Regions from separate parts of the Pseudoalteromonas sp. SG45-3 genome, predicted to be linked through region 1. Evidence: riboswitches for the same ligand, from Rfam matches in the RefSeq annotation. Region 1 holds a riboswitch; the other holds the start of a gene.

Evidence for each region. Region 1 has a riboswitch for lysine ahead of dapA (4-hydroxy-tetrahydrodipicolinate synthase). Riboswitches for the same ligand answer to the same signal wherever they lie in the genome.
Region 2: another riboswitch for lysine. It lies ahead of lysC (lysine-sensitive aspartokinase 3); the one in region 1 lies ahead of dapA (4-hydroxy-tetrahydrodipicolinate synthase).

The regions. Positions count from the first base shown of each region.
Region 1 is NZ_JACJEN010000009.1:50,206-66,367, reverse strand. Features, by position in the region: gene H5126_RS12135 (aldose epimerase family protein) at 1-792, opposite strand, end outside; gene H5126_RS12130 (thioesterase family protein) at 1,150-1,548, opposite strand; gene H5126_RS12125 (2OG-Fe(II) oxygenase) at 1,582-2,286, shown strand; gene H5126_RS12120 (cysteine desulfurase-like protein) at 2,307-3,542, opposite strand; gene H5126_RS12115 (2OG-Fe dioxygenase family protein) at 3,554-4,186, opposite strand; gene acnB (bifunctional aconitate hydratase 2/2-methylisocitrate dehydratase) at 4,387-6,984, opposite strand; gene H5126_RS12105 (OmpA family protein) at 7,277-8,338, opposite strand; gene H5126_RS12100 (YdiU family protein) at 8,729-10,138, opposite strand; gene H5126_RS12095 (DNA-3-methyladenine glycosylase I) at 10,150-10,845, opposite strand; lysine riboswitch at 11,037-11,237, shown strand; gene dapA (4-hydroxy-tetrahydrodipicolinate synthase) at 11,428-12,312, shown strand; gene H5126_RS12085 (2,3,4,5-tetrahydropyridine-2,6-dicarboxylate N-succinyltransferase) at 12,328-13,068, shown strand; gene H5126_RS12080 (PLP-dependent decarboxylase) at 13,068-14,273, shown strand; gene H5126_RS12075 (succinylglutamate desuccinylase/aspartoacylase family protein) at 14,279-15,400, shown strand; gene H5126_RS12070 (phospholipase A) at 15,779-16,162, shown strand, end outside.
Region 2 is NZ_JACJEN010000005.1:169,069-185,230, forward strand. Features, by position in the region: gene H5126_RS08355 (hypothetical protein) at 113-694, opposite strand; gene H5126_RS21485 (AHH domain-containing protein) at 699-1,250, opposite strand; gene sbcB (exodeoxyribonuclease I) at 1,552-2,997, shown strand; gene H5126_RS08370 (NAD(P)-dependent oxidoreductase) at 3,272-4,153, opposite strand; gene H5126_RS08375 (glutathione peroxidase) at 4,275-4,835, shown strand; gene H5126_RS08380 (2-hydroxyacid dehydrogenase) at 4,924-5,904, shown strand; gene H5126_RS08385 (sodium-dependent transporter) at 6,000-7,322, opposite strand; gene H5126_RS08390 (4'-phosphopantetheinyl transferase superfamily protein) at 7,464-8,231, shown strand; gene lysC (lysine-sensitive aspartokinase 3) at 8,269-9,660, opposite strand; lysine riboswitch at 9,736-9,908, opposite strand; gene nhaD (sodium:proton antiporter NhaD) at 10,010-11,257, opposite strand; gene H5126_RS08405 (hypothetical protein) at 11,480-12,751, shown strand; gene H5126_RS08410 (condensin complex protein MksE) at 12,755-13,303, shown strand; gene H5126_RS08415 (ATPase) at 13,300-16,077, shown strand.

The DNA.
Region 1 (16,162 bases):
AAGGGTTAAACTAACGTTCGTGTGTGGCGAAGTTAATGTAGCCATCGTCTTTAAACTGCTGTCATCATTAAAAATATAGCAGTGATCAAAGCCATTTCCAGCTTCTAGCTGAGGATGAACGGCGCTTAAGGCCTCACCAACTTGAGCTGGCTTAGTAAAGTCAAAGCAGGTACCGAAAACTAAAGCGGCTTCATTAAGTGGAATACTAGTTGTATCAATAGGAAGGTAACGATCGGTATTAATTTGAACAAGATGCTCATTAATTGATTCACTGCCATCAAGATTAAAATAGCAATGGTTGGTAAAGTTAACGAGCGTTTCTTTATTGGTTAGCGCTTTAAAGTGCAGAGTAAGCTCGCCGTTTTTAGCGCTAATAGTTTGCCAAACCTGCAACTCACCGGGGAAACCTTGTTCGCCGTCGGGCGAGCAATAATAAAGCTCAACTTCACTTTCAGTTTGTTTGGTTACTTGCCAAAGTACTTTATTAAAACCTTTAACACCGCCATGTAGGCTATTAGGACCGTTATTTGCCTCTAGTTGATACTGCGTACCAGATAAGTTAAAACGCCCCTTTGCAATACGATTAGCGTATCGACCTACTGTAGCGCCTAAGTAAAATGGGTTTTCAAGATAGTATTGAGGGTCATCGACGCTAAGCGTCATTTCTTGTTTTTTAAATTTAATGCTTTTTATTATTGCGCCAAACGGCAAAATTTCAGCTGCTAAATTCTCACCATCACTGAGCTGAATAACTTGTAAAGGCTGGTTACTGGTAATAGATGTCACACGCATACTCCAATCAAATTACCGAATTAACATTTCCTGTTATAACGGCGCAACAATATATAATATAAATAGTATATAATTGAAGCCTGCAACTCAATCTAAATACGTTAAAATTTCTCGACAAAAATTTATACCTCTTCACTTAATTAAGTGATCTATTTTGAGGAAAGAAAATCGTGTTGATAACAAGGCAAAAATTTCGTTATTTAGTTGTTCTATATCAGAAATTTTTAACGCAGTTATCGTCAGATTTAATCCCTCAAATTGATTAAGTATTATTGAGGATAGGTATTACAGCTGCCATTATTTATTTACACTAATCCAGCTCAGCATGAGCTTATATAAAATATAAGCTTTGTAAGGTTAACTGCCTTGGTAAATATGCTCGTTAAGCGCCGCTTTTTCGTCAATGCTAAGCGCTTGCTTTGATTTAGCAATAAAATCGTACCTCACCATCACAGCTTTTCCTATTGCGCAGCATTTATCGTGTTGCCATGCTTCTTGCCTAAGTGTAAAAGAGCTAGTGCCTATATGCTCTACAGAGGTTTTTACGGTCACTTTGTGGCCATAAAATAATTCGCCCACAAACGACACTTCAACTTTGGCGATAATCAATTTCCAATCATGTGGATTTAAGTCCGGTGTAAAAAACTTAAAAATAGGTCCACGCGCGACTTCAAACCATACAGGGAGTACGGTATTGTTGATGTGTCCGAGTGCATCTGTTTCGCTAAAGCGCGGCATCACTTTTTCAATAAACATAAAAATCCAATAATAATTATATAAAGGTAAACCATGACGGACTTTATACGCGTTATTAATAACGCATTAAGCGATGAGTTTTGCGATGAATTTATTTCCACATTCGCGCAAAGCCCGCATGTAAGACAAGGGGTAACATCGGGCGGTGTCGACTTAAAGAAAAAAGACAGCCACGACCTACACTTAAATAATCACCCCGAATATGCACAACAATTAAAACATATACAACAAACGACTGCACAGCATGTTTTTAAGTATGTTGAAGAGCATATTTTTATGATGATTGGGGCATTTGGCTTAAAGGTTTATCATCCAAAAACAGGCGAAGTAGTCGATTTAACCCAAGAGAATTTTGAAGAAGTGGGTAAACCGCAATTACCCGTTTTAGTTCAGCAAATTTTTAGACTCGGTAACATTCAAGCGCAAAAATACGAAGTAAACAAAGGTGGCTACCCTTACTGGCACAGTGAAGTTTATCCGCAGCTACAGCACAATGAAGCTTTGCATCGCGTGTTGTTATTTATGTTTTACTTAAACGATGTAGAAGAAGGTGGTGAAACAGAGTTTTATTATCAAAACCGTAAAATCGCCCCTCAAAAAGGCACTATGGTAATAGCACCTGGCTACTTTACACATACTCATAGAGGCAATAAGCCAGTATCAAACGATAAGTATATTTTAACCTCGTGGGTATTGTTTAACCGTGCAGAACAAATATATGGTGCGCCTAAGAGTTAGCGCACCAAAATCAGTATTATTTAACCGAGCAGTTCATCAAATAAATTAAACAACTGATCTAGCTCTTCAATGGTGTTGTAGTGCATACAACCAATGCGCACTACGCCGCCTTTATCAAGCACATCTAATTGCTTGCACAACCCTTGCGCGTAAAAATTACCATCCCACACACAAATATGCTGTTTACCTAGAAATTCTGAAACGGCGCGTGGCTCAAGCCCTTCAAAAATTAAAGCAAAAGTAGGTGTACGCTCATTAAGGCGATCAAAATCATCAATACCAAATAACTTAATACGTGGATAATTAACTAAGCGCGTTAAAAAGTGTTCGCTAAGCGCCATTTCGTGCTGCTTAGTTTTAGCAAAAGCAACGCTTAACTTTTCGCGGCGTGAATGGCTATCGTCAAGTTCGCTAATCGCCGCAATGTAATCAACAGCTGCGATAAAACCAGCCATTGCTTCAAAGCTTTGCGTGCCGGTTTCCCAGCGACCTGGTGCTACGTCTTTAGCTGGCTCAACCTTGTAAGGCGTAAACCCGTCTAAATGTTCTTTTTTACCGTAAACCATACCTAAATGCGGACCAAAAAACTTATACGCAGAGCACGCTAAGAAGTCGCAATCAAGTGCTTGCACGTCAACAAGTTCGTGCGGTGCATAATGTACGGCATCAACATAAACAAGTGCACCTACAGCGTGAGCAAGCTCAACAATACGTTTAATATTATTAATTGAACCTGTGGTATTTGAAGCGTAAGTGACCGCTACAAGCTTAGTGTTGCTGTTTAATAAGCTTTCAAATTGCGCCATATCTAAGCTGCAATCAGCTTCGTTAATTAAAGCCGTATTAACTTTAACGTCTTTATCTTCTGCAGCTTGTTGCCACGACGATACATTCGAGAAGTGATCGGCATTGGTTACAACTATTTCATCGCCAGCCTGCCAGTCGCGTGAAATTGCACGGCTAAAACTAAACGTAAGGCTGGTCATGTTTGGACCAAACACAATTTGTTGTGAGCTAGGTGCATTAAGTAAGTCAGCGGCGGCTTGGCGCGCATTCGCCATCAACTCAACCGTTTTATCACTTGAAAAAAACGCGCCACCTAAGTTCGAATTATAATGACCTAAATAAGCTGTCATCGCAGTAAGCACCGATGTTGGTACCTGCGAGCCACCTGGTCCGTCTAAAAATATTGGCGATTTACCATCAACGTTCTGCATTAATGCTGGAAACTGCTCACGTAATTGCGTTATGTTCATGCCTAACTTCCTTAAGACGTTAATACAAAACAATCCAGGTAACCTGGTTTGCTAGCATCAATTTTGTTCATAGGTGTTGCGTTATGCCACACTTGACGGTCGTTTATTAATGCAAACATGCCGTCTTTTATTTCCATTTTAAAACAAGGCTCAGCTTGCTTGTTTTCGTATACAAGCAGTTCGCCACCTTCTAAGTTCTCGTGAGAAACACCGCATATACATACATGGTCAAAACCATCTTGATGCACGCCTTCTGGCGCTGCAGGTGTATCGCTATCAATGGCAAGCATGCGGAACTGATGAATTTCAATATCACGCTGCTCATCAATACCGGTAAGTTGGCGAAACTCATTTACAATGCTTTTCATGCCCTCTGACTCAAGTAAACTTTGCTCTAAATTTTCGTAAGTACGCTCTACATTGCCTTGAAAAGTATTAATTGAATCATCTTGAACAAATGCTTTGGCTTGCTGTAGCTTTATTTCACCATTTTGCATTTTTACTACTGAATAACGACGTTTACGAAAGGCACCATCTGCATAAAGGTTTGCAGGAAGGTTATCAAAAGAAGGTTTAACCAAATCAATATTTGCTTGGTTAACAAAACGTAGTTGCAATAAATTCTGGTTGTTTAATGCTGTCATAAAATCTCGCCTAAAATAATGAGAATATTGATAAGGATTTTAATGCATTTTGATAGGAATTTTTGCGCGATTAATTACTTTAAAAGCAATTTAAGACTAGAGTTAATACAATAATATAAAAAAATAAGCATGAACTATCTAATATTTGTTTTAGCCAATAAAAAACCCGCCGAAGCGGGTTTTTAAACAAACTCTAAAAGTTATACAGCTTGTTGAATAATCACGTTGTCTGCTTTTTTAGTGTAAGCAGGCATACGGTGGAAGTTTAAGTAACGGTAAGTATCTGCAGCCGTTGCATTAATCTTCGCTGCGTATTCTTGGTACTCAGCTGGAGTAGGTAGTTTACCTAAAATAGCCGCTACTGCAGCAAGTTCTGCTGAAGCTAAGAATACGTTCGCGCCATTACCTAAACGGTTAGGGAAGTTACGTGTAGAGGTAGACACAACCGTTGCTTTGTCTGCAACGCGTGCTTGGTTACCCATACATAGTGAACAACCTGGAGTTTCGATACGTGCACCTACACGACCAAAGATACCGTAGTAACCTTCGTCTGTAAGCTGATCTTTATCCATCTTAGTTGGCGGGGCAACCCAAAGCTGAGTTGGGATACGACCTTTAAAGCCATCTAGTAACTTACCTGCTGCGCGGAAGTGACCGATGTTAGTCATACAAGAACCGATGAATACTTCGTCGATTTTCTCGCCAGTAACATCAGATAATAAACGTGCATCATCTGGGTCATTTGGAGCACAAAGGATTGGCTCTTTAATATCTGCTAAATCGATTTCAAGTACATGTTTGTACTCTGCATCAGCGTCAGCTTCCATTAGTTCTGGGTTAGCTAACCAATCTTGCATTGCAGTAATACGACGCTCAATAGTACGTACATCGCCGTAACCTTCAGAGATCATCCATTTAAGCATAACAATGTTTGATTCTAGGTATTCTGCGATAGACTCTTTAGAAAGTTTAACCGCACAACCTGCTGCAGAACGCTCTGCAGATGCATCTGATAGTTCGAACGCTTGCTCAACAGTTAGGTGTTCAACGCCTTCAATTTCTAGTACACGACCAGAGAATTCGTTAATTTTACCTTTTTTCTCAACTGTTAATAAACCTTCTTTAATACCGAAGTAAGGGATTGCATGTACAAGGTCACGTAAAGTGATACCTGGTTGCATTTCACCTTTAAAGCGAATCAAAATTGACTCAGGCATATCAAGAGGCATAACACCTGTAGCTGCTGCGAATGCTACTGCACCCGAACCTGCTGGGAATGAAATACCTAATGGGAAACGTGTATGTGAATCACCACCAGTACCTACAGTATCTGGTAATAACATACGGTTTAACCATGAGTGAATTACACCATCACCTGGGCGAAGTGACACACCGCCACGGTTCATGATGAAATCAGGAAGCGTATGGTGAGTGTTTACATCGATTGGTTTAGGGTAAGCCGACGTATGACAGAAAGACTGCATTGTTAAATCTGCAGAAAAACCTAAACATGCTAAGTCTTTAAGTTCGTCACGTGTCATAGGACCTGTTGTATCTTGCGAGCCAACAGTTGTCATTTTAGGTTCACAGTATTGGCCTGGGCGAATACCTGGAACGTTACACGCTTTACCAACCATTTTTTGCGCTAGTGTGAAGCCTTTTTCAGACACTTCTGTCACTGTTGGTACTTTAAATACATCAGTTGGACCTAGGCCAAGTGATGTACGTGCTTTATCAGTTAAACCACGACCAATGATAAGTGGTATACGACCACCAGCACGAACTTCATCTAAAATTACATCAGATTTAAGTTCAAAAGTTGAGATTACTTTGTCAGTACCGTGGCTCTTAACAACACCTTCGTACGGGTAAATATCGATTTGCTCACCCATGTTAAGCTCATCAACATTTAATTCGATTGGTAATGCACCTGAATCTTCCATTGTATTGAAGAAGATTGGAGCAATTTTATTACCTAGACATACACCGCCAACACGCTTGTTTGGTACGAATGGGATATCATCGCCCATGAACCAAAGTACAGAGTTAGTTGCAGACTTACGAGAAGAACCAGTACCAACAACATCACCTACATATGCAAGTGGTAAGCCTTTAGTTTTTAATTCTTCAAGCTGAGAGATTGGACCTACTTCGCCTGGCTTGTCTGGTGTAATTCCATCACGTTCAATTTTTAGCATTGCTAAAGCATGAAGTGGGATATCTGGACGAGACCATGCATCTGGTGCTGGTGATAAGTCATCAGTATTTGTCTCGCCAGTTACTTTAAATACAGTAACTGAGATCTTTTCAGCAACAGCTGGCTTATTAGTAAACCATTCTGCATTTGCCCAAGACTCAATAATTTGCTTAGCGAATGTATTACCCGCTTTTGCTTTTTCTTCAACATCGTAGAACGCATCAAACATAAGTAATGTATTTGAAAGGCCTTTAACTACGATTGGTGCAAGTGTTTCGTCATCAAGTAGGTCAATCATTGGCGCGATATTGTAACCGCCCAGCATTGTACCTAATAATTCTGCCGCTTTTTCTTTAGAAACAAGTGGAGAATTAGCTTCACCTTTAGCTACAGCTGCTAAAAATCCCGCTTTAATATAAGCAGCATCATCAACACCAGCTGGTATACGCTGAATGAACAAATCTAAAATGAATTCTTCTTCACCTGCAGGTGGGTTTTTTATTAATTCAATAAGATCAGCAGTTTGCTGAGCATCTAATGGCGCTGGTACGATACCTAACGCGGCACGTTCTTCTACGTGTTTACGATATTCTTGTAGCACAATATTGCCCTCTTGGTGACGTGAAAGTATCCGGTAGCGCTTTGGGCGCAAATAAGTTACCCAATACTTATAGTATTCTAACGCGTAATTATAAAGCTTTTATGGATAGATGAAAATCCATCCAGTTGCGCAACTGATTATACCGATTATAAATACTATGAATAGTGGTTGTAGTAAAAACTATTTTCATGAATACTTATTAAGTAAGAATCATTACCATTAACTAATATTAATTTATTACAGGCATAAAAAAACCCAGCACTTGGCTGGGTTTTTATTACAAACTATTTAATTAACGTAAAACTTTAACGTTTTTGATAGTTTTAATATGCGCTTCTACACGACGGTTTTCTGCGTTTGCAGCTTTAGTGTTTGCATCATTTTTAAGACGCTCTTCACCTAAACCAACTGTAGTAATACGGTCTTCAGCAATACCATCAGCAACAAGTTGCTTAGCTACAGCATCAGCACGTTTTTTAGATAACCATTTGTTGTAAGTTGCTTTACCTACAGCAGAAGTGTGACCTTCTAATAGTACTGTTGTATCTGGGTACTCTTTTAAGAATGCAGATACTTTTTCAATATCATTTAAGTATTGAGTAGATACTGCAGAAGCATTGTTAGGGAAAGTCACTAATAAGCTTACTGTTACTTCTTTATCTTCATATAAAGTACAACCAGTACCATCCACAGCATCAGTCATAGGTGTGTTAGCACACTTATCATCTGCATCAGGAATGTTATCGTTATCGCTGTCTACAGGAGCTACAGCTACTTCAACTACTTTAGGCTCTGGAGCTGGTTTTACTGGCTCTACAGGAGCAGAGTTTTGGCCAAATAAGTAGTTAATACCAATTTTAGCACCAACATCTGTGTAACCACGGTCAAGACCTTGGTATACAGCTGTTTCAGCATTTACAAATAAGCCATCTGTAATGAAATGTTGGTAACCAACACCTGCATTTAAGAATGTGTTGTCATCAACTACGTCAATTTCTTTAATACCGAAAAGACCATAGAAAGGACCGCCGTCTAAATGGTAAAGAGCATCAATACCGTAACGCTCGCCATCAATATTGTTACGGTTGCCAGCAACTTTATCAAAAGCATTAAAATCCATGTCTGCATATTCAAGACGTGCGCTCCAGTAATCACTGAAACGGTAACCAGCTTCAACACCCCAGCCAGTTGATTCGTTTACGTCAAGACCGGCTTGGTCACGCATGTTTTTCCAAGATGCGTCATAGTAGTCGCCAAATGCGCCAATGTAGAAACCTTCTTCTTTATCAGCAGCGAATGTAGATGCGCTAGTTGCAGCCAACGCGATTGCAATTGTAAGTGATTTTAATTTCATTGTTTTCTTCCCATTTGAACAATTTTAAATTGTAGCTAATCGATACTAGCTCAATCAGTTTTATATAGACTAACTGAGCCTTTGTTAATCAATACTTAACGAAAAATAAAGTTTATTACTTTTTTCTATGCCTTGTCGCAACACACATCCACTTACTATAGGCGAAATTAAAACTTTATTGAAAAATAAATATAGTAGTTTTTTGTAAATTAGTACTTAGCAAGGAATGTAAGAGCAATTAAATTAAATGCACTTATAAATGCAAAGAAATATTGCTTGGTTTTAATTGTGCGCATAATACCACCAGAATTAGCATTCCCCTAGGTATATGCGCATGTTTGATTAAAAAATGACTCTTTTTAATCATGTGGTTATATTTAAAGTTAAGTATTAAGTACCACAAAAAGTCTGGTAGTCATTATCATTCGTCGGTGGAGAGCAAAACTCTGATAACTCTTCACTGTTAGAATATGGATTGCTGGCTATTTTTATAAAGCGCTGTAGCAACTCGCTGGATCCTGTAGCGTTATATTGTGCAATTATTTCTTCGATCACATGATTTCGCGGTATAACACGAGGATTTGCCGCTCTCATTACTTCATAACTATTATCGTCAGTTAAACTTACCCACCTAGCTCTCCATTCAATTAGCGACTCAGGTACGCTTTTTTCTCCTTTTAAGGATTCAGTAAGCGCATCAAAGGTATTGGTGTAGTCGAGCTGATTATCTTTTAATAGCGTTAACAACTCTGCTATTAACTCGCCACTACTATCGCTAGATTCATTTAAACCCAGTTTTTGTGCCCACATAGCCGTAAACTCAGTATTAAACTGCTCAGCAAAACTATTAATAAATGGCGTCATTAATGAAACAGCTTGCTCGTCATCATCGCTAATGAGTGGTATTAAGCTCTCAGCTAAGCGTGCGCAGTTCCAGTTAGCTATATTAGGTTGATTACCGAATGCATAGCGGCCTTGTTTGTCTATAGAGCTAAATACGGTATCAAAATCAAAGCTATTCATCATGGCACACGGGCCGTAATCAATAGTCTCTCCGCTAACTAGCGTATTATCTGTATTCATTACTCCGTGAATAAAGCCAACACGCATCCAGCTCACAACTAGCTTAACTTGGTTTTTAATCACAGCGCCTAAAAATGCTAAGTATCGCTGCGAACCTGTATCGGTTATTTCTGGGTAGTGTCGCTCTATAGCTAAATCGGCTAAATTTTTAAGCCCTTCAACATCGCCTTGCGTCGCTAAATATTGAAATGAACCAACACGAATATGGCTCGTTGCTACACGCGTAACGATAGCCCCTGCTTGTGGCGGATTACGATAAACCGTTTCGCCACTGCCAACAACCGCTAAGCAGCGTGTGGTTTTAACTCCCAGTGCATGCATTGCTTCGCTCATTACGTATTCACGAATAGCAGGGCCAAGTGCGCAACGTCCATCCCCACCTCTTGAGTAAGGAGTAGCACCAGAGCCTTTTAATTGAATATCCCATAACTGGTTTTCATCATCACTAATAGCGCCCAGTAAGTGCGCTCGTCCATCGCCTAAGCGTGGTGAAAAATGTCCAAATTGGTGCCCAGAGTAACCAAGTGCTACTGCAGGAATCGCCTGTTTTTCGTTACCGCTAAAAGTGCTGGCACGCAAATCAGCCGCAACGTTAATATTAAACTCTTTTGCTAAGCTCTCATTCCACAGTAATAACTGAGGAGAGGCGACACTTGCAGGGAAATCTTCTATTGCGAAGTTTTCTGCAACACCTGTGTATCTTGGCACTAATTTCATTGTAATTCCTATTATTGCTGACTTATACCAACACGGTTGTCACCTACGCCATAAGCAACAATTAAGCTTAACTCTTGCATACTTAAGCCACTTTGCTCTTGCATTTCGTTAAAAAAAGCTTGGGCTGCATTTAGTGACTTTTTAGTTTGTAAGCCGCCGTCTATAATTTTATGGGCACGCAAATAATTCTCTACATCGCGTGATAGCAAAAATGTATCTTTACCAAGTGCACGCAGCGCATAAGGCCCTGTATTTCCGCCTAAACGTGAACCATGTTTTTTTAAATACGCCCACAAACCAATAATATCGTCTGTTGGCCAATTAGCGACAAACTGACTAAAACTGCCATGTTCCCCTGCTATTTCGTGGATCATGTAAGCATTTTCGGTAATTGTTTTTACTTTTTTATAGTTACGAACAATGCGCTCATCCGTTGCTTTTTGTTCCAGCATATCGGGTGGCATCATTAATAACTTATCAACGCTAAAATCCCAAAAAACCTCTCTAAAGCCTGCCCACTTATTATTTATGACTGACCAATAAAAGCCGCTTTGAAATACTTTTCGAGTAAATTCTTCAAGCCAATCGTCGTCACTTAACGTGCTTAGTTGTTTTTTAGATAGCGGTTTTGCAAGTAATAACTTAAGCATTTTTTCAGAGCCTTTTCGCTCTACCGCTCGCTTATAAATATCGCTAAATTTTTCCATACTAATTAAATACCTCACTACTTATATTGCTAGTGTACGAGAAAAGCACCTAATACGTAACCACCCCTCTTTTCGATGAATTAATCTGTATTTAGTCGCTTGACACCTAGACGGCTAAAATGCTTTAATCGCCGTAATTACCCTATTAAAATTGCACAGGTTTGTAAGTTTTACTCTACAAACAGGTGCAAAGGGCTAGAAGAGGTGCGTTATTCAGGTAGCGTATGTTAGGAGCGCAAACTCCAGTGAGCATACGTGAGGGGAATTAACGCCGAGAAGTAACCACTTTTGCGAGGTGTTTATTTCGGGCGACTAGGTTGAACCCTAGCGACTGTCACCAATAGCTGTTTATAAAAAGCAGCTTGTTAGTTTGGTGGAGAGCTTCTGGTCTTAAATATTAAGGCCGTGCGCCCTATTATTTTAAGCCCATTCGCTCTTCGAATTATTAGTTCGAACGACGTTAATGCGGCTCCTTCCATAAAGCTTTTTAACTCTTCGAATAATACCAATTGCATTAAATTAGTTATCGCTAAAATGATCACGTTTTTAATAAAATTGGTACAAATTATAAGTTCGTGAGAGATGATCAACAACTTCAATTTAAACGACTACTCACTGTGGACCGCGCTCGTTACGCCATTTGATCAACACGGCAATGTTGACTACAACACGTTAACTAAGCTGGTTAGCGATCAAGAAGCGGCACATAACGGTATTTTGCTACTTGGCAGTACGGGCGAAGGTTTAGCACTAACGCTAAAAGAGCAAAAAGCCATTGTTGAACACGTATGCCAGCTAAAACCAACAGTACCACTCATGGTTGCTGTGGGCGGTAGTAACTTAAAGCAACAAATTGAGTGGGTTAACTACTGTAATACACTACCAATTCATAGCTTTTTACTTGGCTCACCGCTTTATGCAAAGCCTGGTGCTATAGGTCAAACTCATTGGTTTGAAAGCCTACTAAATGCAAGCGCTCACCCATGTATGCTTTATAACGTACCGGGTCGAAGTGCTGTTAGCATCCCAGTGGCAACAATTCAAAACTTACAAAAAAATAAAAATTTATGGGCGTTAAAAGAAGCGAGCGGCAGTATTGCTCAGTTTGAAGCTTACCGCCAAGCGGCGCCTAATTTAGCTATTTTTAGTGGCGACGATGCGCTAATGCCTTATTTTGCTCAAGCTGGCGCAAAAGGTTTGGTGTCGGTAGCTGCAAACGCATGGCCTGAACAAACTCACGAGTTTGTTAAGCGCAGTTTAAGTGGTCAACACCCTAATTTATTTGCCCAGTGGTCAAGCGCTATTAATAGCCTATTTGCTGTCGCAAACCCTATTCCCGTAAAGGTACTGATGCATTTGCAAGGCCGCTTAAGCAGCCCGCAACTTCGTCCACCTTTAACACACCTTGAGTTAACTCATACCGATTGCATCACAACTGCAAACAACACCATTTTATCTTGGCATTAAATACAGGTTTTTATAATGAGCTGGTTAGAACTATTAAATAATTTAGAATCGGGCGCAGTACGCGCAGCATCGCAAAACGAAAGCGGCCAATGGCAGGCTAACGTAGAAGTAAAGCAAGGCATTTTGGATGCCTTCAAAAATGGCACTAATACTGAGTTTGCAGGTGGTTTTGTTGATAAACATAACTTAGCTCCACAAGAATTTAGTACTGATGATGGCGTACGTATGGTGCCGGGTGGCTCTAGTGTTCGCCGTGGTGCTTATGTTGCTAAAGGCACGATTATTATGCCACCAGCGTATGTAAACATTGGTGCATATATCGACGAAGGCACAATGGTAGATAGCCACGCATTAGTTGGCTCGTGTGCACAAGTAGGTAAAAACGTACATTTAAGTGCTGCAGTTCAGCTTGGTGGTGTACTTGAGCCTATTGGTGCAAGCCCAGTAGTTGTAGAAGACGACGCATTTATTGGCGCTGGCTGTATTATTGTTGAAGGTGTAGTTATTAAAAAAGGTGCAGTACTTGCCCCTGGCGTGCGTTTATCAGCAACTATTCCGGTATACGACTGCGTAAACGAGCGCCAACTAGATAAAGGCGAGCCAATCCCTGAGTACGCTATTGTAATACCAGGCTCTCGCCCTGCGTCAAACGAGTGGGCGCGCGAGCAAGGCCTAAGCATGTCGTGTGCGTTAATAGTTAAATACCGCGACGAAAAAAGCGATGCATCATTATTACTTGAAGAGGTTTTACGATAATGAGCTTTTTGAGCACGCCTATCAAAACCGCTGTAAATACAATTACACAACAACTTGATACACCTTTTTTTGTTTACGATTTAGATCAACTAAACGCGCATCTTGCACGTTTAGTTGCGCAAACCGATGTAAAACTGTGGTACGCGGTAAAAGCAAATCCACTGTCTAAAATTATTCAAAGCTTAGACAGTGCTGGCTTTAATTTTGACGTAGCAAGTAAAGGTGAGCTTGAGCAAGTACTAGCACAAGGTATTAGCTCGCAGCGCGTGCTCAACACAGGGCCTGCAAAAAGCCCTAAACAAATAAAACACTTTATTGAGCGCGGCGTGCGTATATTCGTAGCAGAAAGCCTCAATCAAGTACGTTGGTTAAACCAACAAGCACAACTACAAAACACGCAGTTACAAGTATTACTGCGTGTACAATTACGCTGGCCTGAAGGTGAAAAAAACCCACTGGGCGGCGACAGCCTTACGCCGTTTGGTTTGGGTTGTAATGAATGGCAAGCACTCAATGTAGCTGACTACCCTGCACTTAAGTTCGACGGCCTGCATATTTTTCAGTGGGGCAACATGCTTAGCACGCAAAAACTAAGCGACTTGTGGTCACAAATGATTGCACCTCTTAGCCAACTTGCCAGCGATTTAAATATTAGCCTTAAGATTTTAGATTTAGGTGGCGGTTTAGGTATTCCTTATACACAAAACGAAGCAACACTTGATTGGGATGACTTAATTGCTGCGCTCGCTAAAATTAAAAATGATGCGGGTGTAGAAGAGCTATGGATGGAACTTGGTCGCTATGCCGTGGGCGAATGCGGTCATTACGCAAACCCAGTAGTAGAGCGCAAACAAAACTATAATCAACAGCAAGTAATTTTAAGCGGCGGTATAAATCACTTATTACGCCCTGCTGTTACCAGCCAAGACTTTCCTGCTGCATTACTGCGTGAATCCAGTGCTAAAACTCAAGCGGTCACTTTATACGGCCCACTTTGTACAGCGCTTGATTGCTTGGGTGAACATAACTTACCAAGCGATTTAAATGAGCACGACTGGCTAGTGTTTAGCCAATGCGGTGCTTACGGCTTTACCGAAAGTATGCCGTATTTTTTATGCCATGAGCTAGCTGCTGAGTACACCTTGCAAAACGGTACACTTACCTGTGTTCGCCAAGCCGAAAATGCCAGCCATTATTTAAGGTAACAAGTATGAGTAATACAACACACATTAGCCAAGAGAACATTGTAGTAGGGGAAGTTGCAAACGGCTTACCGCTTACAATTCCTGTGTATCGTTTAAAAGGTGATGGCACAGGGCCAAGTGTTTACATTCAGGCCAATATGCATGGCGCTGAAGTGCAAGGTAACGCAGTTATTTTTCAGCTGCTTGAGCAATTAAAACACCTTAAACTTAGTGGCGATATTACCCTTGTACCTTATGCAAATCCGATTGGCTGTAATCAAAAATCTGGCGAGTTTACCCTTGGCAGGTTCGATCCGATTACGGGCACTAATTGGAATCGCATGTATCACTACAATAAAAATTTAGTGGCACAGTTTGCACAAAATCATACTCAGTATGACGACGCTACATTAAAAAGTAACTTCAAACAGGCACTTATTGACGAAGTAGACAGCAAACTTAACGGCCCTGCTTATTTACTCAATACGGGTAAACGCATTGCGCTTAACTTACAAAAGCTCGCTCATCAAGCTGATATAGTACTCGATTTACACACAGGCCCTATTTCAAGCAAGCATCTGTACTGCCCAACCTATGCAACCGACAGCGCACGTTACTTTAATATTGAACATGTATTGCTTATTCCTAGTGATTTTGACGGCGCTATGGATGAAGCTAACTTTTGCCCATGGTGGCATTTAAGTGATGCGCTTAGCGGACAAGGCCGCGAATTATCAATACCTGTAGAAGCATTTACTGTAGAGCTAGGCAGCCAAGAAAAAATAGACTTAAAAGAAGCATTAAACGATGCAAACAGCATTTTAAGTTACTTAAATCACAAAGGCGTATTACAAAACGCACCGCATACGCCAGCTAATATGACCCGTTATGCATGTAATTTAGATGACTACTTTGCCTATTACGCCCCTATTGGCGGCATGGTTGAATACTTAGCCCCACTTGGCGGGCACATTAAAGCTGGTGAGCCTATTGCCAATATTTTACGCATGGAGCGCTACTTAAGTGAGCAACCATTGCAAACACTTACTCTTGATTGCGATGCAATTGCTATTTTGCACTTTGCCTCAGCGAGTGTTAATCAAGGTACCGAGCTTTATAAGTTTTTTACTAACATATTTGAGCTTTAGCTCACCCTTCTCATTGCGTGAGAGTAATACCAATTGCATTAAATTAGTGATCTATTATAGCGATAAGGAAATAGCTTAATAACAAGGCTAAAATTATGGTACATAGTTGTTCTATATAAATAATTTTTAACGTAGTTAGTGAGCTATTTAATACGCTAGAATGATCATGTTTTTAATAAAATTGGTATAAATTAACTAAAATAGTTAATTTGCATTAGAAAAGCGGCTTAGGCCGCTTTTCTTTTGATCTATACTTACTTTGTATACGTATAGACCTTGTTATAAATACAAATTCAGTAAAAGTTCACCGTTACATATGTAAAAAGACGTTATAATTAAATTAACGCATACAACAACCCAAACTCACAAGGAATTACAATGAGCTGGCGCCACTGGATAACTCTTTCTGCTTTAATTAGTACCGCTACCTTCGCACAAGAAGAAGTTGCTACAAACGAGCAAGATAACGACATCGAGCTTGTAAAACAGTGTATTTTAAATGAGGTAATTGGCGGAGATGGTAAACAGACATTAGACGATCTTCGTAAAAAGTGTTCAGCTCTTGAAGAAAATAAACAACTTACCGCGCTTGATAAACGCCAAGCCCGTGAAGAAGTAGGTAAAAAAAATAGAAATGTAATTACGCCACATAAGCGTAACTATATTTTACCGCTTTCGTACGTATCACACCCAAACGATCGCCCTTTTGATGGTTTTGATGCACTAACAGATGATAACGACGGCGAACCGCTCGACAACCTA
Region 2 (16,162 bases), on a different contig from region 1:
AAACCATACAAGTACCTTTAATGACATGGACCAAATAGGTTAATGGATTAGTTTACTTAAGAAGTAAACTAATCAGCAATCATAACAGCCCGCTAGTTTTGGGATAGCGTATTTACATTATATTAACTTCTGTAAATTTTAGGCCTTTTAAATTATGGCTTTTAACCAAGTCATATAAGCCCCCTTCTTCATCCGTACAAAAGGTAAATATTCCAGCTCCTTTCACTTTAAACAACCCACCGTGTTTTATAGCATTTTTGCTTAAAGCGAGTTTTTTAAAGCGCCTGATTCTATTTACACGACCATTCTTCATGTTCAACTCTGTGTGCTCTTGGTTAATTGCGTCTTGTTGCTCTAGAATATTTAACGCGAACCATTCTTCACCATTAAGATTTAGTGGTAAAAATTCACAGCATTCTCTAAGTGTTGGCTCAAACATACCTTTTAAAGGTGCTGGAATTACGAAAGCCATTGCTCCCCAGCCTGCTACATCGGGTTTATTAGTAGGAGTTTCACCTTCGACTATTAACCAATCAACATCTACAACACGCCAGTCATCACCTTTTGAGTTGCCGTTAAAAGTATAAATATCGTTGCTTGTTAACTGTATTGACTGCTCGAACATTGTTTCTTGTAACAGCAAATATTCACCAGCATCAACGCTAACAGCATAAACTTTATTAAATTCTTTCATTTAATTACCTTGGTATCATATTTGATAATTCTTCATGTAGTGGGAAATCACCGCTTTGTAATTCGTCGCTAATATCTCTAAGTAACTCTATTACACCTGTGCGCCCTAAACCTTCAGCTATAGTATCGGTAAGTAAAGCTTCTACGTTTAAGAAATATTCGCTTGTGTGGGTTTTTGTATGTGCTTCAGCCTTAGGCATTGCATCCATTGGAGTATGTTTAGCAAATCTAGGAAGAAATACTCCATTTGCTTCATGGTCAATATCGATTCCAAAGCCTGCTAGTCTAAGCCTAGCCTTTGAAGCTCGGGGATCGTCCCAAGCGACTATATGGTGAGCCGCCATATTTTCACCTCTTTCCCTAACTGCTGCAATCATATTTCTACTTAGTTTAATACTGTGCCGCTTATTATGCTCCCACCGTACATGCCTACTAAGTATTAAGTCATCTTTACTTATAAGCCCTTTTTTATAACGTGCTGAATCAATAATTTCGCCTCGATAGTAAATAGCATATTGAGTAGCTTGGTTTTTAGCAATTGAGGGATTACCAGTCACGGTGAGAAGGTCTTGCTCTAACTATTGAACGGTTACGTACTCTTTTGTATTAGAAGGCATGCTAAATTTATTCCTTTAAAATGATTTTAATACTCCTGCTTAAATAGTGTCATTTTGGTAACTAAATGCAATATGGGAACAAAACTCAAGCTTGACGTATTATTCCAAAGTTCCGTGAACATCATTTCTCACCCAAACCTATAAACTCCCTCGCCCATATGCCATAATCTAAATAATTCATTATTTTAGTAACTTGGCGCGTATTTAGGCGCTTTTAAGTTAACTACTCAGGGTTTTCAGCATGGCATATCAAGAGCAAAATCAAGCAACAATCTATTGGCACGACTACGAGACTTGGGGGGCGAGCCCTCAAAAGGATAAGCCGAGCCAATTTGCGGGTATTCGTACCGATCTTGATTTAAATATAATTGGCGAGCCGCTTATTGAATATTGTAAGCCGCAAGCGGATTACTTGCCTCACCCTGAGGCATGTTTAATTACGGGTATTACGCCACAAGTGGCGATGAAAAAAGGCCTGGTTGAAGCTGAGTTTATAGCAAAAATTCATGCCGAATTTAGCGTGCCAAACACCTGTGTTGCGGGTTACAACAGTATTCGGTTTGATGACGAAGTAAGCCGTTATAGCTTTTACCGTAACTTTTACGACCCGTACGAGCGCGAATATAAAAATAACAATAGTCGCTGGGATATTATTGATTTAGTACGCGCTTGCTATGCGCTTCGCCCTGAAGGGATTGAATGGCCGTTAAAAGAAGACGGCAGCCCAAGCTTTAAGCTAGAGCATTTAACGGTAGCCAATGGTATTGAACACGCCGCAGCGCACGATGCGCTAAGCGACGTAACCGCCACTATTGCATTGGGTAAGCTAATAAAAGAAAAACAGCCAAAGCTATATAACTTCTTTTTTGGTTTGCGTGGCAAAAAAGCCCTTGCTGAATTGGTTGATGTATTTAACATGACGCCGCTGGTGCATACCACGTCGCGCATACCTGCAACACAAGGCTGTACAAGCTGGGTTGCACCAATGAGCTTTCATCCGGTAAATAAAAACGCGGTTATTTGTTTTGATTTAACCCAAAGCCCGCAAGTACTCATTGATTTAAACGTAGAAGAATTACGCAAACGTTTATACACCAAACGTGTAGATTTAGCCGAGGGTGAATTACCTGTTGGCTTAAAACTAGTGCATTTAAACAAGTGCCCTATTTTAGCCCCAGCTAAAACGTTATTGCCTGAAAACGCCACCCGCCTAGGGATTAACCGCGAGCAGTGCTTAGCTAACTTAGCTATTTTAAAAGCCAATACCGACCTTCGTGATAAAGTAACCGAAGTGTTTAACGAGCAAGGCGATTACAGTGCAACTACTAACGTTGACTACTTACTTTACGATGGTTTTACAAGCCATGCCGATAAAGCTAAATTTGCGATTATTCGTGATGCAAAACCAGATGAGTTAGCTGGGTTGAAGTTAGACTTTGAAGATAAAAAGTTTAATACATTGTTGTTTAGATACCGCGCCCGTAACTGGCCTGAAACGCTAAACCAGCAAGAGCTTGACCAATGGCGCCAGTATTGCCAAAACAAGCTAATGCACGGGGAAGATCAACCATCAATTAACGCGCAAGATTTTATGATCACCCTTGAAAACCTAGCGCATGAACATGACGACAGCGAAAAAAATCTTACAATTTTAAAGGCGCTGTATAACTACGCTCAAAGCATGTAATTTGCTTTAAGTTTGTTTATATAACGCATTAAAAACGCGACGCTTTAGCAATAAAGCGTCGCGTTTTTGTTTATAAATATCTGTACCACTTAAAACAAAGCAAAATCTATTTCACAAAGAGAAGCGAATGAGGAGTAAATGAGAAAATATAAAGACCAACAACAATCTTTTTATCTATCACTGCCTCTAAAAGCGCAGCGCCTCATAACCTCTTTGTGAATAAGTCACTTTACGGGCTTTGCCCGTCACGCAAGCAAGCTTCGCGTCTACAGCGTTACTTTTTATGTAGCGCTTCAATGCGTGCTAGTAAGCTTGAGGTGTCGTATCTGCCGCCGCCAAGTGCTTGTACGTCGGCGTAATATTGATCGACCGTTGCGGTCATTGGTAAAGTAGCGCCATTGTTTTTAGCTTCATCGAGTGCAATGCCTAAATCTTTACGCATCCAATCTACGGCAAAACCAAATTCATATTCACCCGCCCACATTGTTTTGTAGCGGTTTTCCATTTGCCACGAACCGGCTGCACCTTTAGAAATGGTTTCTATAACTTTTTCGCCATCAAGCCCAGCTTGCTTGGCAAAATGTAAGCCTTCGGCTAAACCTTGCACTACACCAGCAATACAAATTTGATTAACCATTTTACAAAGTTGTCCCGAGCCAACGCCGCCTAGTAATTGGCTAAAACGACTAAACGCCGCCATAACTGGCTGCACTTTAGCAAATACGGCTTCGCTGCCACCCGCCATAACCGTTAATACGCCGTTTTCGGCGCCAGCTTGTCCGCCCGATACAGGCGCATCTATAAAGTCGATATTTTGCAGAGCCGCTTTTGCAGCCACTTCACGTGCTACTTCAGCAGAGGTTGTGGTGTGATCAACCAAAACAGTGTGCGGCAGCATGCCCGCTAACACGCCGTCGTCGCCATACACTACTGAGCGTAAGTCGTCATCGTTACCAACACACATAAATACAATGTCGGCATTGTTGGCAGCTTCGCGCGGGGTTGGTGCAAAGCTTCCTGAATGTTCTGCAGTCCACGTTTGAGCTTTAGCTTGAGTGCGGTTATAAACGCATACGCTGTGCCCTGCTTTTGCTAAATGCCCCGCCATTGGGTAACCCATTACGCCTAAACCTATAAATGCGACTTTCATTGACATAAAAATGACCTATTTAACTGATAACTTAGAAACTAGACCTCGATTATGTCAACCGGTCGATAAAAAAGCGAATGAAAGTCTTTATAAAATTTCCTTAACGGGAAAGGTAAGTAGGTAACCTATGGACAGTATTTATCAATTTAATGCACCACTTTATAACAGCGAAAATTTTCCTCTTAGCCAGTTACAGGGCAAAACCGTCCTTATTGTTAATACAGCGAGTAAGTGTAATTTTTCGGTGCAATTAAACGCACTCGAAAAGCTCTACCAGCAATACAAAAGCAATGGTTTTACTGTGCTAGCGTTTCCGTGTAACCAGTTTGGCCAAAATGAGCCGCTTGATAATTTAGCCATAAAAGACTTTTACCAAGATCAATTTAATATCTCGTTTGAGGTATTTGGTAAGGTAATGGTAAACGGGCCAGAAACACATCCGTTGTTTAATTATTTAAAGTCGCATACGCGGGGTATTTCGCAAAATCGTGCAATTAAGTGGAATTTCACTAAGTTTTTAATTAACTCACAAGGGCAACTTGTTGCACGCTATGCACCGCGTACTAAGCCCGAAACACTTAAACAAGTAATAGAAAGCAACTTACTGCAAGCTGCAAAGTTAAGCGCTGCAAGAGGTGGTAAAAAGGTAGCATCAAAAATACCTTTGTTTACGCCAGCTAAGGCTTAATTTAAATCAATAAAATGCGTGTTACTAAAGCACAGGTTTATAAAGTAGTTTATTGTATTGATACTTATTAAGCGTCGAGGCTATTACCATGAACATTGCTTTTTTTAGTACTCAAAAGTACGAACTGCCTTTTTTTGAACAAAGTACACGCGATCACAGCGCTATAAAAATAACGTATTTTGAGCAAGCCCTGAGCGAACAAACGGCCATTTTAACAAACGGGTTTGATGCCATATGCGTGTTTGTTAACGACACCGTAAACGCCGCCGTTATTGAGCAACTGGCAAGCCAAGGTATAAAAACTATTTTGCTGCGCTGCGCGGGCTTTAACAATGTTGATTTACCTGCAGCAAAAGCACACAAAATTAAAGTATTACGCGTACCGGCTTACAGCCCAGAAGCAGTAGCCGAGCATTGTATTGCACTTATGCTAACACTTAGCCGTAAAACCCATAAAGCGTATAACCGCGTACGCGAAGACAATTTTGATTTAAACGGATTGCTTGGTTTTAACTTGCACAATAAAACCGTGGGTATTGTAGGTTGCGGTAAAATTGGCCTTGCGCTGTGTAACATTTTAAATGGCTTTGGCGCTAAAGTATTAGTGTGCGACCCATACGCGCAACCTGGCAATTATACAATTACCGATATAGACACCTTGCTTAGCCAAAGCGATGTGATTTCTTTGCATTGCCCATTAACGGAACAAACTCATCATCTAATAGATGATGAGGCATTTAGTAAAATGAAAACCGGCGTTATGCTCATTAACACTTCTCGCGGTGCACTGCTTAACAGCAAAGCGTGCATTAATGCACTTAAAACTAAAAAATTAGGGTATCTAGGGCTCGACGTTTACGAGCAAGAGTCGGAGCTGTTTTTTAAAAACCACAGTGACGAAATAAACCAAGACGATATATTTTCGCGCTTAGTGAGCTTTAAAAATGTATTAGTAACGGGGCATCAGGGCTTTTTTACCCAAGAAGCACTCACCGAGATAGCAAACACAACCCTACTTAACGCGCTTGAAGTAAGTGAAGATAGGCCTTTAACTAATGAGGTTTTATAAAATTTTTGGCTATACCTAAATTTTAGGCATAAAAAAAGCGAAGTGCGCTTAAAACTCACTTCGCTTTATTAATTTATTTTAGGGTTTAAATAAAATTAACCAAAGGCAACGTTTGCAAATACCAAGGTCATTAATATTGGGCAAACAAAACGAATATACTGAGCAAACCAGTAATGTACGCCTGTTGTTGCTTGATGTAATTTATTACCACGCTGCCACATCCAACCTACCGTAATAAAGTAAAATAAACCCATAAGCGGTAATTGGTATTGAGTAAATAGCATAATGACTAAGCCAAATAACCAATCAAAATTTAGTATAATTGCGCTTGCACACACAAGTACAACGGCGCTCACTGCCCACGTTGCTTTGGTGCGACTAACGTTATGGTTTTCGACTAAAAACGCTACCGGAATTTCAGTCGTCGATATAGTTGACGTAACCGATGCGATAGACATTAATACAAAAAATAATAAACCAACTAATAAACCAATTTCGCCCATGGTGCTAAATAGCTCAGGTAAAATAGCAAAAATTAGCTGCCCTTCACCAATCAGTTTACCACCACTAAATACTTCAACACCGTTGTGCTGCGCCACATAAATAGCAGGAATAATGAGTAATCCCGCTAAAAAAGCAACGCCAGTATCAAGTAGTGCAACACCGGCGGTGAGCTTTGGTAAATTAGCATCTGGCTGTAAATACGAGCCGTAAATCATCATACAGCCCACACCTAGTGAGAGCGAAAAGAACGCTTGCCCCATTGCGGCAATAATTAAATTAGGGTCGAGTATTTGGCTAAAATCAGGAATTAAATATGCGGCAAAGCCTTCACTTGCGCCATCGAGTGTTGCAATGTAAGCAATTAAACCAACAAGCAATACGAGCAGCAGTGGCATTAAACGGCGCGACCACGTTTCGATTCCCGACTTAACACCTTTTAAAATAATACTGGCAGTTAAAATAAGCATAAGCGGCGTAAATACAAAATTACGCAGCACTGAGTCGCTATGTAAAAATTCGCTTGCGCCTGTAAAACCTAAAAATGTGGTTATGGGCTCAATAGCATAGGAGAGCATCCACCCTGCTACTATTGAGTAAAAGCTGAGCATGACAACTGCGCCTGCAAGGCCTATGTAACCGGCTGCTGCACCTACTTTACGGTTAGTGCTTTGCCATGCATCGCCCAATGCTTTTACCGGGTTAGCTTGTGCTTTGTGACCTAAATAAAGTTCGGTATACAGCGCAGGAAGCGCAAGTAAAAATATAACAATAAAATAAACCAGTAAAAAAGCACCGCCGCCATGGTTGGCCGCTTGCGTAGGAAAACCCCAAATATTACCCAAACCCACTGCTGCGCCAGCAGCGGCTAAAACAAAACCAAGTCGGCTTTGAAACCCATCACGCACTTGTGCCATACATCTACAAATCTGTTATTATTTTGATTATTGTGAATTAAACCATATTTCATGCCAGCTGAGTAATAAAATTGTACCCAGCCTTTATTAGTGGCGTTAACCGCTCACAATATCAGCGACTTCTTTTGCTTTAGGGCTTTTATGACTGAACACTTTTTTAAAAACGCCTTGAGTATTACTTCAACTCAATTGGCAAATTTGTCTTTTGCGAGTAACAGTATTTTATTATTTAATGCTAAAACACTTGAGCTTAGTGACTTTAATTTGCCCGATTGCTTAAGCCCATTTGAATTAACTATTATAAACCGCCGTAAAAGCCCACAAGCTAAGCAAGAGTATTTAGCAACGCGGTTATTGTTAAAACACCTTATTAAAGTAACGCAGCCACAACATGCGCACGTAGCCCTTAATAAAATGAGTACCGAATTTGACGAAGCAAGCTCAAAGCTGCAAATACATGTAAGTGGTGATGTTATAAATACCTGTATTTCACACTCGCATGGTTTAGTTGGGGTCGCACTAAATTTTGATAAAAGTGAGTTTGGTTTTGATATTGAAAAAGTAAGCCTAAAGCGCCCATTTGAAAAGCTCGCTAAGCATTTTTATCATAATGATGAAATTACACTTATCACCAAGCCCACTAATACCCAAGCCCAAGCAGATACGTTTTTTAGAATTTGGACATTAAAAGAGTCATTTGCTAAAGCCACCAGCCGCCCTATTGCAAAGTTACTTAGCCCTAATGTGTTTGACGAATTACATAGTGCAAAGCTGAGTGCTTGCAGTAATCGCGTTACTGTAGCTGATAGCAATGACAGTAATGTTTGTTTTGATGTGAGTGTGGTGCATAAAAAAAGCATCGACTGGCGATGCTTTTTATTAAATGACTTTATTAATCAATTTTGTTAAGTGATTTTACTGGGTAATTTTCCTGAATAACCGTTATTTACGCAGCAAAATCATTTTCTAATAAACGGCTATGAATAGACTGTACTACGTTATCTGACTCAGTTTGCTCTACTAAAAAGCACAGGTTGTGCTTACTAGCACCGTGACAAATTAATCGAATGTTAAAGTCTTTTAGTACACTCATTAAGTTCATTTCGTGTTGGCGTAATTGAATCTCAGAGCCAATAAGTGCCACCAATGTTAGGTTGTTTTCTACCGAAACATGGCAAAACTCTGCAAGCTTATCTAGGCATTTTTGATCAAGCTCTGGGCGCGAGGCGTTTTGCGCGTTATCAAGCGTTATAGCCACACTGATTTCTGATGTAGTTACCAAATCTACCGATATATTGTATTCACTTAATAGTGTAAATACGCGTGCTAAAAAGCCGCTTGCTAGTAGCATTTCTGGGCTTTTAAGCGTAAGCAATATTTGGTTTTTACGTTGGGTTACTGCGCGTATACCTGGTTGCTGCGATTTTTCGCGCTCAATCCACGTACCGCCACGCTCTGGCTCGCGGCTAGAACCTACAAACACGTTAATGTGGCTACGACTCGCTGGTAAAATAGTTGCTGGGTGTAATACTTTTGCGCCAAAGGTTGCCATTTCAGCGGCTTCGTCAAAACTTAAGCGTGCAATAGGCGTCGCTTTTGCGCACAAACGCGGGTCGGTGCTAAAAATGCCCACTACGTCGGTCCAAATATGCACACTTTTAGCGTTAATCGCTTCAGCTAGTAATGCAGCGCTGTAGTCTGAACCACCACGTCCTAGCGTTGTGGTGTGACCGTATTCGTCACTACCAATAAATCCCTGAGTTACAATTACTTGAGCGTCTAATAACGGAATTAAATGCTCTTTAGCAGCTTGCGCTGTGGCTGCAACATTGGGCGTTGCTTTACCAAATTGGCTGTCGGTTTTAAGCACCTTGCGCACATCAAAGCGATCGGCATTTAAACCTTGTAAACGCAGTACCTGAGCAAACAAATACGACGATAAACGCTCACCAAAGCTAAGTAGCTCGTCGTGTTGCTGATCGGTTGTTAGTGGCTCTTGAGCCAATGTTTGAAATGCTTTTAGGGTTTCGTTAAAGCCAACCGCTAAATCGGCATCTAGCGATAATTCATCTATAATAGTTTGTTGAATAGCAAGCACGCCATTTATGTGTTCTTGGCGCTCACTAGGAGTAATGCTTGATTTACACAGTGCAACTAAGTGATTAGTTACGCCGGCACTGGCGCTCACGGCAACAATACGTACGCTTTTATCTGCAACAATAATTTCGCTACAGCGACTCATCGCTTCAAAATTTGCAACACTTGTTCCACCAAATTTGGCAACGATGTAATCTGATTTTGCGCCTGATACTGTTTGTGGCACTGATTGGGTAGTCATTTAGTCTCCTTTCGCGGTATCCAAACCGCAATAAAACAAGAAGAACTTGGCAAAGGAATGCTTGAAGATAAGTCCACTGCCAGAAGCTCTCCACCTATATTGGTGACAGTTTTGAGGATTCAGCCCCATAAACCGAAAAACAATGACGACGTACCATTATTTCCCTCGGCGAGTACTTCCCTCCTTAATGATCATCGGCTTTCGTCGCCTAACATTAAGTACCTAAGTATCGCACCTCTTCTGAATGCTTTATTAACCAGTGGCTAATAAAACAAAACCCCACTAAGTAGCGGGGCTTTGAAAGTTATCGTTTAGACGTCTAGCTGTCAAGCATTTAATAATTTATGAGTTAAATAAAACTGCCCATGTAATACGAGCCCGCATATCCAACCGTGTAACAAATTAATAAATGCAGCGATAAACGCAAGTAGCTCATAAAGGTAAGCGCTTTAACTTTACTCATGGCAATAATGCCCGCAGCCGAACCAATAATAAGCATTGAACCGCCCACACCCGTTGCATACGTAAACGACAACCAATGTTGTTGGCTCATTACTATATTGGCTTTTAATAATGCAGCGGTAAGCGGTACGTTATCGACCCCAGCTGATAATATGCCCATTAAGTAGTTTGCGTATTCTGGTGCCATTACCGTGTATAGATCGGTAAATTTACTCAACATACCAATTTCTTTAAGTGCACCTACAAGTAAAAGTACGCCTACAAAAAACAATAATGTGTCGTATTCTATATCGCGAACAAAATCGATTATGTCTTTGTTTATGTCTTTTTTACGCATTAAAAATTGCGCCACTAAAAACATCACTGATAAGCCAAACAAAAAGGTTAATAGAGGCGGTACGCTGTAAATTACACTCAGCGTAAGTGTGCTCACTACGGTAGATAAAAATATAACAGCAATGGTTATGTCGGTTTTTTCAATGCGGGTTTTACCTGCACTAGCAAACTCAACACGCCCTTTCATACCTATAGACAGTAACGCGGCAAGCAGCATAACGCTTGCAAGTGCTGGCGCTATAAGTAGTAATAAATGAGCAATGGTTACTTTGCCATCTAAAAATATCATTAGTGTGGTTACGTCACCTGTTATTAGCGATACCCCACCTGAGTTAACTCCAAACACAATAAGCGTGGCGTATTTAATGAGTTTTTTAGGTTCAAGCTTTAACGACATAACAACCGCAAGCGATATAAGCGTCGCTGTTACGTTATCTGAAATCGACGAAAACAAAAACGCAAAACCACCCACCAAAAACATGAGCTTTTTTTCGCTAATACTTTTTGGCATAACACGGTGCACAATATTTTCTATAAACCCCTTTGAATTTAAATACGCGACAAAGGTCATTGCAGCCATTAAAAATAGCCATAGCGAGGCAATTTCTAAAATATTTTCATTTAAAAGATGTTGAATCGTATCGGGGCTTTGCCCGTGTAGGGGGTATATAAAAAGAAGAATCCAGCAAAGCGTACCAAAAAACAGCGTGGTTTTAGCTTTATTGACATGGATTATATCTTCTATAACGATCAGTAAAAATGCAATCGCTATCAGGGTTAGAATAATCGAGGAAACCATGGTAGTTAAACAACCTTTGATATAGTTTTAAAGAACACACAAATAACATTCCATTTCATGTGCCTATTTTCGGCGCGAATTTTAGCACTGCCTCTATGCAAAAACTATTATTAAATGGTCTTAAAAACGAATACTATATACAAACAAGATTAATTAAAAATACGTAATAATGAGTCTTCTAAAAGAACTCAATAATAAAATACTAGGATGTTGTAACCCCTTATGATCCCAGCTAAAAAGCTGCTAAACACCATAACCGAACATTGGGGTGTATTAGAGCTATTATTTAAACGTTTTAAAATGGCTGACTTTAGCCTAAAAGACGTACAAAACGCGATTAAGCAAAAGCAGTCTACGTGGTCAAACGAACGCATTTATAAAGAAACAAATCGTTTGTTAAACCAAGATATTTTAATTCCACTGGCTAAATCCTCTCAGCTTGAAATAAATCGTGCTATTGCTGATTTTGCTACTTTTTTACTGCAAGAAGAGCATTTAGGTTTAGCGCAAGAAATTAGCGTATTAGTAGAGGACCTAGCTCGTTTAGGTAACCGCTTAGATAACGCTGGCGAAATAGAAGACTTTGACGATTTGCGCCGCTACAGCCGCATTATGGATGATCGGGTGCGTAAAATAATGAAGCTCTATACGCACAACGAAAACGCTATTTTAAACATTGTGGAACAAGCCAAATCAAATAATGCAGTGCAATCGCTGCAAAAGCGTTATAAAGCGGTAATAGAAGCCTTTGACGAATACATAGAGCCAATGCTTGAAATGGTTGATATTCGTGGTGAATTTCATGCGTGTTTTACCCTCATTGAAGAGCAAATAAGTAAGCAAATACTGCACATTGAGCGCTCAGGTAAAGCGTATAACGACAAACGTATGCTGGAGCAATTACGTACCCGTATACTCGAAATGCATTTAATGGGCCGAGAAAGCTTACGTAAAAGTGCCGATATGCTTATGCCACTGCGCGAGGAGCTACGCCGTAATAACTTAATTACTCGCCAAGCAGCCAAAGTACTTGGGCTTGTACGTAAAAATGGCGTAGACAACATGCTAAGTGCTGTGCAGCCACATTTTGTGAGCGACGCGCAGCGATATTCGCTTGGTCAGCAACGCCATATTGTGGCTTACATGGCAAGCTTGGTTGAATTTGAACACGAAGAATACCAATTGCCTGACCAGCAAGACGTGCCTGCATTTGTTACGCCTAATATTCCTGACTACAACGATGTTAAAACCAGCTTTGCTAAGCGCTTTAATAAAAAACGCAAAAAGCCGCAGCCCTTGCTGCAATTTTTAGACGAAAGCTATCCAGATCTCGATGCCGACGAAATGCTATTTTTGTATCAAAAATTAGTCAGCGACAGCGATATTAAAATAATTCAAAGCGATGAAAAAGCCCGCGTAAAAATTGCCGGTCAGCACTTTTCTTTATATCCATTTAATTCAGAGCCTCAGCCAGATTCAAAGGCAGGTAAATAAACCATGACACACATAAACTTAGACGAGCTAACCCATCTACAAGCCATTAATAAAAAATTAGTAGCGGGTTATCACATTTGCGAGCAAGACAACGTAATGTGGCAAGAGCTTGACCAACACATAGAAGACTACACCGCCCTATTTACCGCCCTAGGTAACGATTTAAAACACGACAGCCGTGGCTTTTATTATTTTGGTAGCGACGAAAGTACGCCAAATATGGGCAAAATATCTCGCGCTATCGCGCTCACCATTTACATTTTAATTGAGCACTACGCCAATACGGGTAAAGACCCAATGCGCGCATTGTTTGACGACGTAAACGATTTAGAGCTTATGCAAACGCTGGTGCAAATTAACAAACATTTGTTTGATCAGCTTGAGATATTTTCGGGATCGGATTTGCGTAAAGACGTTTACCTGCGCATGGTGCGCTTAGGTTTAGCCCGTGAAGTAGAAGGCGGCTTTATGCTACAAGCGCCAATTCACCGCTACATAGATGCACTCATGGAAGTAAACGAAGAAACCTACATTACAGAGGACGAGGAATGAAAAATCTATACGGACTAAGCAAACTCGCCCTACTTAACACCGCAGGCTATGCAAAATGTGTGATCCCGCTTGATAAAAGCAGCTCTATTTGCGCGCCCAATAACACCGGTAAAAGCTCGGTTATTAACGCCCTGCAGTTTCCGCTTATTAACGATTTGCGCTTAACAGAATGGGACGGACACGATTTAGATGAAACCCGTAAGTTTTATTTTTCATCCGATCAGTCCTACATTTTACTAGAAGCTAACTTGCCTCATGGCTCGGTAGTAATTGGAGTTGCAGGCCTTGGTAAAATTGCCGGTTACGCGCATCAGTACTTTTGTTATCAAGGAAAGCTTGATTTAGAACTGTACACGCAAGGTAAAACTATTATTAAATTTACCAAGCTGTTCAACCATTTAAAATCGCTTAACTACAACCCTATTGAGCTTAAAGCACAAGAGTTAAATGCGCTATTGACTGGCGGCGCAACCCCATTTGACGGCGATATTAACCTAAAAATGATCCCGCTTAATAATGTCCAAGACTCCTCTATTTATAAAGAAATATTTAGACGTATTCTTAACTTACATAAATTGGGCGCAAGCGACGTAAAACGCTTTATGCTACGCGTGTTTGAACGCCATATGTCAAACTCTAAGGTCGACTTTTATGAAGTATGGCGTCGCTCGTTTGATAAAGTAAACCGCTCAAAACGCGAATTAAAAGCCCTTGAGTCAATGCAAGAGCCAATAGCAGCGCTTGAATCAATGCTTGAAAACCAAACCGTGCTTAAAGGTAAATTAGCCGCATACGCACCTAAAATTGACCAAGCACTGATTGATTTTGATACCTATCAAGAATCGCAACTTAATGAGCTGGGTATAGCCCTTGAAGATATAGAGCACGAAAAACACGAGTTTGAGCAAAAACAAAGCCTATACGTACAGCAATCGCGTGATATAGAGCGCAGACAAACTCAAATTGAGCAGTGGTTTTTAGATTACGATGCGCTTAAAAGCGAGTTTGAACTAGTAAATAAAGCCACCCTTAAAACCAGCCTGACTCAGTTAAAGCAAGATTACGAGTCGCTTTCGCACTCTATAACTAGCGCACAAGGGCAAAGCCTGCACACGCTTGACTACCGCATCAGCGAAACACAAAAACAAATTAAGAGCTTAAAGCTACAACTTAAAAACCTTGAGTTTAATTTGTTTACCCGTATGCGCGAAGACCTCTCGTTAAAAGAAGTAGAGGAAATATCGCGGATTTTAAACCCTGATATTCTCTCATTTGCGACCACCACTAATGGCGATATAACCATTGATGACGAAGACGCGTTTGGGGAATTTTTATCGCTGTTAAGTGAAAACGTTAAAGGCGGCGTATTAACGCTACCAGGTGCGAGCATTAAGCTTAAAAAGCTCTCGCCTGTGCAAATGCAAAGCGGCGAAAACAAAGAGCAATTAACCGCTCAGTTAAATGCACTTGAGCATTCACTTAAAGAGTTTAAGCAACAGCGCGATGTTGCTGCAAACGTTGCCGACAAGCAAAAAGAAAAAGACGCGTTATACGATGAGCTTATGAGCCTCGAGGGCGCGCTAAAACGCTTAGAGCAGTTTGAGGTAATGCAGCAGTCGGTTGAAGCGCAAGCCATGCTAAAAGAGCAGTTATTAGCTGAGCGCGAACAAGTTGACGACTACTTGCAAGATATTCAAAAAAATAGTGGCTCAATTGCCGATCGTCGCTCGTTAATTAAATCGAAACAAGAGCAAATTAATCGCCAAACTGAGCGATTACGCCAAGTTAAGAGCGAGCGAATTGATCACACGCTTGATTTATACAGCGGTAAAGTAACTCCATACATGATTGATATTACGGTCGACTTTGATAACTTAAGCGACCTTGTTCATCATTTTAATAAAGACTGCCAAGAACTGCGTAATTTTGACATAAACGTGCGTAATACCTATTTGCATGTATATAACGCGGGTATTACTAAATTCGACAACGAAAATGATGAATACACTAAATACCAAAAGCTAATAAGCGCCTTTCATAATATTGATAACGAACGCGATGCTGTTGAGCGCCAAGCACGCGTTGCGCTTACCGAAGTGGCCGCAACTATTAAAGGCTTGCGAGAAGATTTAGACCGACTTCGCCGCGAAATGAATAGCTTTAATAAAGGCATAAGCCAGCACCGAATTTCAAACCTGCAAGCGTTTAAAATTAACGTAATACCTCGCAAAATGCTGGTTGATAGTATCGATACCATTATCAGTACGTCGCATCAGTTTGAGCAAGGTGACACGCTTGATTTACTTAGCCAAGAACCTTATAGCGAAAGTGCGGTAAACGAAGCAAAAGATCACTTAATTAAACTCGCATCAGATAAAGCGGGCTTAACACTTACCGATTTATTTGATATTCGATTTGAAGTAGTTAACCGCGCAGGTGAAACCGAACACTTTGAAAAAATAGATTCTGCAGGTTCAAACGGCACACGTATTACGATTAAGTTATTGTGTGGCATGTTGTTTATTCGTTACTTATTAAGCGATCAGGAACAAAACCTATACCGTATACCTATTTACATAGATGAAGCGGCCGACATTGACCCACAAAATCAAAAAGCAATTATAGAAACCGCACTAAGCTTTGGTTTTGTTCCTATATTTGCCTCAGTTAAGCCGCAAATAAGTTGTGACTACATTGTGCCGATTCGCTCGGTAAAAGACGGTGCACAAAACTGGGTAGATGAAAAAGATTGGATTGAAGTTGAACACAATTAATTGGCCGTTAAGGCAAACCAACTAAACTAAAATATAGGACGTTTAAATAATACACATTTAAACTATGTGTGTTATTTTAAATTAA